Regions from separate parts of the Leifsonia xyli subsp. xyli str. CTCB07 genome, predicted to be linked through region 1. Evidence: predicted binding sites of a transcription regulator. Region 1 holds the regulator's gene; the other holds the start of a gene.
What was found. Region 1 encodes LexA, which represses DNA repair genes until DNA is damaged. Its sites were predicted from a motif close to TCGAACANNTGTTCGA; they were not measured.
Positions count from the first base shown of each region.

Region 1 (5,053 bases):
CGGACAGGTGGTATGGCAGCCGGACGAGCCGCAGCGCGTCCGTCACAGCCGGGTCGGCGGCGAGGTAGCCGACGCGCGCACCCGCGAAAGCGAACGCCTTGCTCATCGTCCGCGATACCAGCAGCCGCGGTCGCCCTTCCAGCAGTGTGAGCACGGACTCCTCGCCATCCGGAAGGAACTCCGTGTACGCTTCGTCCACCACCACGATCCCGCGGGACGCTTCGTAGGCCGCCGCGACGGTCTCAAGCGAGAGCGGTGTTCCCGTCGGGTTGTTCGGCGAGCACAGGACAACGATGTCCGGGTCCACCCGCCGGATCTGCGCCGCCGCCGTCTCCGGCGACAGCTCGAACCCGGCGTCCCGCACTCCCACGACCCACTCCGTGCCTGTACCCGCCGCCAGCAGCGGGTACATCGAGTAGGTCGGCGCGAACCCAAGCAGGCTGCGCCCCGGACCGCCGAACGCCTGGAAGATGTGCTGCAACACCTCATTCGACCCATTCGCCGCCCAGACGTTCCCGGCCGTGAGACCGTGCCCGAGGTAGCGCGCGAACGCCTCCCTCAGCTCCGTGAACTCTCGATCGGGATACCGGTTCACCCCGCCGATCGCGGCAGAGACCCGGGCGACGATCTCCGCCGCGACGCCCTCCGGCACCGGATGCGTGTTCTCGTTCACGTTCAACGCGATCGGGACCGCCTTCTGCGGCGCCCCGTACGGAACGCGCCCCCGCAGGTCATCGCGGAGGGGGAGATCGGAAAGAGAGGTCACCTTCCCATGCTAGCCAGCGCCAGGGGCGCGATCGCGCCGTGTGACGCGCTGCACTGCTTGCATTCACGATTCCCGTCCCGTAACTGGCGACCACGGAAGCGCACCGTGGCCATGAAGCCCCGGTCGGACGGTGCCGCCACGGTGGCAGGACCGTCATCGTGCGACGGGTGAGGCAAATGTACGCCCGCAAGGGTGAAGGGGTCTGCCCCGTGTTCGGTTGACGATTGGGGTATAGACCCGGCAGCACCGACATGCCCTACAGAAGCGCTCAGACGCGCACTGGTTGCTGGAGAGCGCGAAACTCTGCTCTCGATCTCCTCGTGAAGCCAACGCAGACACACGTCCCGCAACTCTTTGTTCCGCTCGACAACAGACCTCCGACGCAAGCCAAACGCCCGGAACGCCTCAGCTTCTCGCGCGGTGACACTGACTGCGCCGATTCCTGCCAAGGATCCGCAAAGGCCGACCCAATCGATCCCTCTCATCCGTCGGCATTCGCGCTGGGGATCCGACCCCTCCGTGTCCACCTCTGTTAACATCCTCGCTCGAACAGCTTCAAGGGGGAACGTCTACCTGAGTCCGACGCTCGGCCCCCTCGAACGTCACTGCAAGCACAGGAAACCCGGTGATCATCTCCACGAACATCCGTGTGCAATTTTTCGGGTTCAGTCCAGACCGCCCGGGCGGACCCCGCGGGTGCGAGGAGACCTCGGAGCCTACTTCGCGTACTGCGCCGGGATCGCCAATTCCTGCCCCGGGGTCACCACGGCCGAGTCGAGCCCGTTGAGTGTGACCAGTTCCGCGATCACATCTCGCGGGTCGGCGCTCGGCGCGAGGCGCTCCGCGATCGACCACAGCGACTCGCCCGACTGAACCGTGACATGCTGGAAAGCCACGGCGGCGTGCTCACCCGAGGCGACCGCGCCCCCGCCGTTCAAGGCGAACACGAACGCTCCGACGACGATCGGCAGGGCGGCCAGGAATGTCAGCGCCGCGCGTCCGCGACGGGTCAGCCGCAGGCGGACCCGCGCCCCAGCCGGAACCCCCGAAGAACCCGAAACGCCCGCTGCGCGCAGAACGCCAGCACGGGACCTCGCCGCGATCGCAGACCTCCCGGCCGCACGACCGATGTCCGCACGACCAATGACCGCTGTGCTGCTCATGGCGCCGACCTCCCTATTTCCCTTCCGGAACCACCCGATTCGAATCTATGTTCCGAATTTATCTTCGAATGTGCGAAACCGCAAGACCTGATGAGTCACGAGATTCAGAGCGCATTTCGCGACACAATCGAACACATGTTTGTTCGACCGCCGCCGGGAGGATACAGTTTCGAGTGTCTGGAGACCACACAACCAGGCACCACCGACATTCGGGTCCGCCGAGTGCGGCGGGGGTCACGAAGGGACGAGCGTGTCGAACGAGAATCAGACTCCACGGGGCACCCGCCGGCGCAAGAATCTGAGCGAGAAACAGCTCGCGATCCTCGACGTCATCCAGCGTTCGGTCAGCCAGCGCGGCTACCCTCCGAGCATGCGCGAGATCGGCGACGCGGTCGGCCTCTCCTCGCTCTCCTCGGTGACGCACCAGCTCAACCAGCTGGAGCTCAGCGGCTATCTGCGCCGCGACCCGAACCGCCCGCGGGCGCTGGAGATCCTCATCGACCTGCCGAGCGCCGCCGCGCCGGATTTCGAGAGCCAGACCCCGGTCGGCGACGCTGCGATGGTCCCGCTCGTCGGCCGCATCGCCGCGGGCGTGCCGATCACGGCCGAACAGCAAGTGGAAGAGGTCTTCCCGCTCCCCCGTCAGCTGGTCGGCAATGGCGAGCTGTTCATGCTGAAGGTCGTCGGAGAGTCCATGATCGACGCGGCCATCTGCGACGGCGACTGGGTGGTCGTCCGCGCGCAGAACACCGCGGAGAACGGCGACATCGTCGCTGCGATGCTGGATGAGGAAGCGACGGTCAAGGTCTTCCGGCAGCGCGACGGCCACACTTGGCTGCTGCCGAGGAATTCAAACTTCGAGCCGATCCTGGGCGACTTCTCACAGATCCTGGGCAAGGTCGTCGCCGTTCTCCGGGCCGTCTGAGGGCCCGCATCGCAACGTCTAGCGTCAAACGTTGCGACGCTCACCGAATCCGCCTCAACGCTACGGGGTCATTCTTACGCCAGCGTTGGCAGCCGAGACAATGCGGTCAGGTGGGCTCGGCTGAGGGCGGCCGCTGAGTCAGCATCGCGAGCCGAGACAGCCTCCACCAGGGAGGCATGCACATCGCGATCGTCTTCGGGGCGCATCGCCGGGGAAGCACGTGCGAGCGCGATCATTGCTGCACGCACTCGTGGAGTGAAGTCATCGAAGATTTCGAGCAGCAGCCGGTTATGCGCGGCGAGCACGATGCTGCGGTGGAAGCAAGTGTCGTCATCGACCTGCTCCTCGACAGAAGAGGAGCCCTGACGCGAATCGAGCGCTCGTCGCATGGCGCGAAGCTCCGCTGGCGTTCGGTGCAGCGCCGCAAGCCGCGCTGCTTCCGTTTCGATCGCCATGCGGATTTCAAGGATGGCCCCGAGAGGCGAGGTCTGGAATAAGGTTTCCCAGTTCTCCGGCGGCTCGGTGGAGATGACGAACACTCCGGCGCCCTGACGCGACTCCAGCATGCCCTTTCCTGCGAGCTGCCGGACTGCTTCGCGAACGGTCGAGCGACCGACATTGAGTTGCGCAGCGAGCATGGACTCGCTCGGGATCTTGTGCCCAAGGCCCCACTCGCCCTCCTGTATCCGCCGCATGAGCACGTCGCCTGCTTCTTGCACCACGGAGCGACGCTGTACCTCGATTGCCATCGTCTCTCCCTCAAATTCTTACCGACCCCACCATATCGCCGATATCCAAGCCTGACCAGAAAACCTAGTGATTATCGAGATAAATCGGCTTGACACATCTACTTGTCTGATGAGTAGGCTATCGTTGTCCCCGGTACTGGAAGGGCGCCGCCCTCCCTCTCTGCGCCCGCCCCCGATAGTAAGAGCGATCTATGACAACGACAAAAACAGCAACGAATCCGACCGTGCCGAGCCCGCAGAGGAAACGCGGCCGCACGGCAGGACCCATGACCCCGTTGGCTCCCTCGCGGGCGAGGTTCTGGGCACTGTCCGCCACCCATGTGATGAACGATTTCCAGAGTGGCGCGGCCGCGGCACTTCTGCCGTACTTCGTCTCGGAACAGAACTACACGTACACGGCGGTGGCCGGGCTGGCGCTCGCAGCGACGTCATTGTCCAGCGTGGCGCAGCCGCTGTTCGGCTATCTGACCGACAAGTTGCCCCTGCGCCCGCTGACGATCATCGGGATGAGCGTCGCGGCGCTAGGGATCGCGGTCGCTGGTCTGACGTCGGCAAACTACTGGCTCACCTGGATCGTGGTGGCAATCTCCGGGATCGGTGTCGCCGCCTACCACCCGCCGGCCACAGTGGACGCGAAGATGACGGGTGGCGGCAGCGACAAGGCGATGAGCCTCTTCTCCGTCGCGGGCAACCTCGGTGCGGCCATCGCTCCGATCTGCGTCGGGCTCACTGTGGGGCTGTTCGGCCTGGTGGCCACCCCTCTGCTTCTGATCCCGACGGCCGTCGTTGCTGTTATCTATGTGGCTGCCATGCGGGCAACGCGCAACGGAGCCGCCCCGACGAGCAGAAGGCGCTCAGCTTCTGCGACTGCGGCAGTTCCTGCTGACCAGTGGGGAAGATTCGTCTGGCTGCTCGCGATCATCTGCCTGTGGTCGATCACGGCACTCGGTATCCGCTCGTTCATCGCCCTTGACGTCACGCAGGCTTTCCACGGTAGCGACGCGCTGGGAACCAGTGCCTTCACGATATATTCCCTCGCCGCCGCGCTCGGAACGCTCATGGGCGGTTTCATCGCCGATCGCTTCGGACGCCGTGCGGTGATGATCAGCGGATACGCTCTATCGGGGCTCGCGACGCTGGCGATCGGGTTCGCCCCGAACACGACAGAACTCTTGATCGCTGCAGGAGTCGCTGGCTGGGCGCTGTCCCTGCCTTTCGCCGTTCACGTCACGCTGTCGCACTCGTTCCTGCCGCGGCATCTGGGCACCGCGAGCGGCGTGACCCTGGGACTGTCGATGACGCTGGGCGGCTTCGTCACTCCCTTACTGGGCATTCTCGCCGACCGCGACGGGATCGCCGCCATCTTCATCCCCTTGGCCAGCGTCGTCTCTGTCGGTGCGGTGATGAGCGTCTTCATCAAGGAAGGCCGGAACCACCTCAACGTCCAGGA
Region 1 is NC_006087.1:1,649,903-1,654,955, forward strand. It holds gene LXX_RS07880 (histidinol-phosphate transaminase) at 1-766, opposite strand, end outside; gene LXX_RS07885 (LysM peptidoglycan-binding domain-containing protein) at 1,483-1,929, opposite strand; gene lexA (transcriptional repressor LexA) at 2,180-2,854, shown strand; gene LXX_RS07895 (FadR/GntR family transcriptional regulator) at 2,929-3,603, opposite strand; gene LXX_RS07900 (MFS transporter) at 3,795-5,053, shown strand, end outside.

Region 2 (5,053 bases), 1.3 Mb from region 1:
GACACCGTGGCGGAGGCCGCTCGTGTCGTCCACAGCGCCTTCAGGCTCGACGGCGACCAGCAGGCCATCGTCTACGCCGGCACCGGCCGCTGACGACCCCTCCCGGGAAGTCGCGCCGTGCGTTTCCCGTCCGACCATCTGAACACTCGACCCGAAGGGGCCTCTCCATGAGCGAGCACGCTGGACTCTCGATCGCCGTCGTCGGCGCCACCGGCCAGGTGGGTGCGGTGATACGCCGTCTGCTGGACGAGCGCGAGTTCCCGGTTGGGAGCGTCCGGTTCTTCGCCTCCTCCCGCTCGGCGGGCACGACTCTGCCGTTCCGCGGTGAGAACATCGCGGTCGAGGATGTCGAGGCCGCCGACGTCTCCGGCATCGACATCGCACTCTTCTCGGCCGGTGCGACCGGTTCCCGGGCGCACGCCCCGCGCTTCGCGGAGGCCGGCGCCATCGTCATCGACAACTCCAGCGGCTGGCGTCTGGACCCGGATGTCCCGCTGGTCGTCTCCGAGGTGAACCCCGAGGCCATCGCCGACGCGCGCAAGGGGATCATCGCGAACCCGAACTGCACCACGATGGCGGCCATGCCGGTGCTGAAGGTCCTCCACGACGAAGCCGGCCTCGAGCGCCTGGTCGTCTCCACCTATCAGGCGGTCTCCGGCTCCGGTCTCGCCGGTGCGGAGGAGCTGGCTGGGCAGATCCGCGCCTCAGCGGCCGACGAGAACCTGTTGCAGCTGGTCCACGACGGCTCCGCCGTCGAGCTGCCTGCGCCGGTGAAATACGTCCGCCCGATCGCGTTCGACGTCATCCCGCTCGCCGGTTCCCTCGTGGCGGATGGCTTCAACGAGACCGACGAGGAGAAGAAGCTCCGCAACGAGAGCCGGAAGATCCTCGATCTGCCGGGCCTGCTGGTCTCCGGCACCTGCGTGCGCGTCCCGGTCTTCACCGGCCACTCACTTTCAATCAACGCGGAGTTCGCGAACCCGATCAGCCCCGAGTGGGCCGCCGAGCTGCTCGCGGACGCCCCGGGCGTCCGGCTTGCCGATGTCCCCACTCCGCTCGAGGCGGCCGGTCAGGACCCGAGCTTCGTCGGCCGCATCCGCAGCGACGAAGGCGTTCCCGAGGGCCGCGGTCTGGCGCTCTTCGTCTCCAGCGACAACCTCCGCAAGGGAGCGGCGCTGAACGCGGTGCAGATCGCCGAACTCGTCGCCAAACGGCTGACCGCGTCGGTCGGCGTCTGACCCCGAGCCGCTGGCGGGGCCGGGTCGGCTCCGCGCCGCTCGGCTCCGCGCCGGTCGCGGCCGGTTTCCGAGGCTGCGAGGGTTTCTGCATCGAGAGGGTCTCTGACGGCACGGGTGGGGCCTCCCCGCGCCCCGTAGGATTGTCGGGTGAGCAACGATCCCATCGACGTCGTCCTGATCGGCGGCGGCATCATGAGCGCGACGCTGGGGGCCATGATCCAGCGTGTGCAGCCCGGCTGGAGCATCCGGATCTACGAGTCCCTCGGCGAGGTCGCCCAGGAGAGCTCGAATCCCTGGAACAACGCGGGAACGGGCCACGCCGCCCTCTGCGAACTGAACTACATGCCCGAAGCGGAGGACGGCACAGTCGACCCCGCGAAGGCGATCAGTATCAACGAGCAGTTCCAGCTGAGCCGGCAGTTCTGGGCCAGCCTGGTCGCCGCCGGTGACCTGCCGGAGCCGCAGACCTTCATCAACTCGACGCCGCACATGACGTTCGTGCGCGGCCGGGAAAACGTTCGATATCTCCGCCGCCGCTACGAGGAACTGAAAGACCAGCCGCTCTTCGCGGGGATGGAGTACAGCGAGGACGCTGAGACCATTGCCGAGTGGGCGCCGTTGCTGACGAAGAAGCGCAACCGCAAGCAGCGCATCGCGGCGACCCGCCAGCTGGCGGGCACCGATGTGGACTTCGGGGCGCTCACGCGCGCTCTCGTGGACGATCTGGTCGCGAGCGGCGCAGAGCTCGCACTGAACCACCGCGTGTGCTCCCTCAAACGTACCAAGGACGGTCTGTGGCGCATCCGCGCCCGGCATGAGGTTGGGCGCACTCCGCGCGAGGCGCTCGCGCGGTTCGTGTTCGTGGGCGCGGGCGGCGGCGCTCTGCACCTGCTGCAGAAGTCGGGCATCTCGGAGATCGAGGGTTTCGGCGGCTTTCCGATCTCGGGGCAGTTCCTCCGGACCACCAACCCGGCGATCGTCGCCCAGCACAAGGCGAAGGTCTACGGCAAGGCGGCCGTCGGCGCGCCGCCCATGTCGGTGCCTCACCTCGACACCCGCGTCGTGGATGGCGAGACGTCGCTGCTCTTCGGCCCGTACGCCGGGTTTAGCCCCAAATTCCTGAAGACCGGCACCTGGTGGGACCTCCCCGGTTCGATCCGCCTGGGCAACATCGGCCCGATGCTCGCCGTCGCCCGCGACAACTTCGACCTCATGAAATACCTCATTGGCGAGCTGATGGCCGGACGCGAGAAGAAGCTGGCCGCCCTGCGTGAGTTCATGCCCACAGCGAAGTCGGAGGACTGGGAGCTCATCGCCGCCGGTCAGCGCGTCCAGGTGATGAAGAAGGACGAGAGGAAGGGTGGCGTGCTGCAGTTCGGCACGGAGGTCATCGCGGCGGCGGATGGCTCGATCGCGGGTCTGCTCGGCGCCTCGCCCGGCGCATCCACCGCCGTGCCGATCATGGTCGATCTGCTGAAGCGCTGCTTCCCGGAGCGGTTCGAGGGCTGGCTGCCGGTCTTGAGAGAACTCATCCCGACCGTCGGCACCACGCTCAACGACCGGCCCGAGGAGGCTGAGTTCGTACTCAAGCGGACCGCCGCTGTGCTGAAGCTCGCGCAGTAGGCCGTTCGGTCGCCCCCCATGCCGGCCGATCGCGTCGGTGGTTTCGCGGGCGCGGTGGCCGGGGAGGGTGTGTCTCGGGCCGCTGGTTCGCATGGCGCCAGAGGGCTGGTGAGCCCCAGCGCTTGACCATCATTAGAACATATGTTCGAATAGCGTCATGAGATGGAGCGGCCAAGAACTCACGGCGGAGACGCCGGCCGCGTTGTCCGGGCTCGCCCGGCTGAGCGCTTTCGTCCGATCGGTGCGCACGCCCGAGTTCGCAAACATCACCTTTCACGAGATTCTCGCCAAATCGGCGCTCAACAGGGTCCCGGGCGGAGGCGGCCCGATGCCCTTCGGCTGGACGGTCAACCCGTACCGGGTCTGTTCGCACGCCTGCGTCTACTGTTTCGCCCGGCCGACGCATTCTTACCTCGACCTCGACCAGGGAAAGGATTTCGACCAGGAGATCATCGTCAAGGTCAACGTCGCCGAGGTCCTCCGGAAGGAACTCGCACGACCGAGCTGGGGGCGGCACCCGGTCGCACTCGGAACGAACACCGATCCGTATCAGCGGGCGGAGGGGCGCTATGCCCTGATGCCGGGCATCATCGACGCGCTCGCCAGCTCCGGCACTCCGTTCAGCATCCTCACGAAAGGATCGTTGCTCCGCCGCGACCTCGACCGGCTCGCCGACGCGGCGACGCGGGTGCCGGTGGACCTCGCGCTGTCGATCGCGGTGTACGACGACGAACTGCAGCAATCGGTCGAGCCGGGGACCCCGACGACCAAGGCTCGCCTCGCGACGGTCGCGGCCGTGCGCGATCGCGGCCTCGACTGCGCGGTGTTCCTGATGCCGATCCTCCCCTACCTCACCGATACCCGTGGAAACCTCGACCGCGCACTCCGGCAGGCCAGAGACGCGGGTGCGACGAGCGTGCTCTACTCAGCCCTCCACCTGAATCCGGGCGTGAAAGAGTGGTATTATCTCTGGCTCGGGCGCGAGCATACCGAACTGCTGCCGCAATACCGGGCGATGTATGGGCGCGGCACGTATGCGCCGAAGGAGTACCGGCGCTGGCTGGCCACCCGGATCAAGCCGCTCCGGACGCTGCGCGACAGCGAGGGGGAGCGGCGCGCGTTCGCCGGGGCGGCGATAGCGGGCGAAGTGCCCGGCGTCGCGGGGCTCATGACGCTCGGCGTGCAGCCGACGCTGTTCTGATCCGGACACTGTTCCGATCCGCGTGCAGAAAACGTCTTTGTTCGGGTACACAGTCACGCGGTGACCTGCCATACTCTCCCCCGGGAGGTCGAGCCGCCGCAGGAGCCCGCTGGTTGGCCGGCCGGTCTCGTGGGAAGGAACGCGGTTGTCCCTGGGGCTGCCCGGTCATCTCGCTTGCGCGGCCCGTTCGCGGCCGATCGCGACGGCCGTTCGCTGGGCGGGCATCGCCTGCCTTGCGGCGGCGGCCACTGTGCCGCTTCCGGGGCTGGACGCCGGGACTAGCCCCTCCTCTGGGATTACGCTGCTGATGCCGGCGCCGATGATCGTGCTGCTTGCTCTGCTCGCGCGCAGACATGCGATCGAGGACGACCGCGACGAAGGGCTCTCCGTGGAGTTCTCCGGCGACCGCGACATCCTGGCGCGACTCGACGACGGCACAGGGCGCGCGCTCGGGCTCACTGTCCGCATCGCCTCTCCGGGGACACCGATACGATGAGCACCGTCCCCGCACCCCCGCCGCTAGCCGCCCCCGTCTCGCCAATGGTCCGGCTCGCCATCCTCGACGATCACGAGATCCTGCTCGACAGCCTCTCCACCTGGATCGAGAAGAACGCTCCCGAGTTCGACCTTGTGCTCCGTGCCGGGAGCTGGTTGGAACTGGTCCATAGCCACGCGTTCCCCACCGACCTCGTGATCATGGACCTGCAATTGCGCGAGTCCATCTTCATCGGCGCTTGTGCGCGCACCTGCCGGGCCGCTGGGGGCCAAAGTGATCGTCCTGACCGCGGTCGACACCCAGGAGGATCGCGCGGCGGTGCTCGCCGCGGGCGCGATCGCCTATGTCTTGAAATCTCAGCCGATGAGCGGCCTCCTTGCCGCCGCGCGGTCGGCTGGGAGGCCCCGGGCGGCGGCTCGTCTGGGGCTGCGCCGGTGGCCTGGCGCCCGGCCCCGCCCGCGCCCGGAGCCGTGCGGCCCCGGCTGAGCGACGGGG
Region 2 is NC_006087.1:342,958-348,010, forward strand. It holds gene LXX_RS01635 (aspartate kinase) at 1-93, shown strand, start outside; gene LXX_RS01640 (aspartate-semialdehyde dehydrogenase) at 168-1,238, shown strand; gene LXX_RS01645 (malate:quinone oxidoreductase) at 1,386-2,861, shown strand; gene LXX_RS01650 (Rv2578c family radical SAM protein) at 3,019-4,062, shown strand; gene LXX_RS14015 (hypothetical protein) at 4,208-4,558, shown strand; gene LXX_RS01660 (response regulator transcription factor) at 4,555-5,053, shown strand, end outside.
Region 2: a site for LexA is predicted at 2,995-3,010, ahead of LXX_RS01650 (Rv2578c family radical SAM protein). Genes of this name have one in related genera too.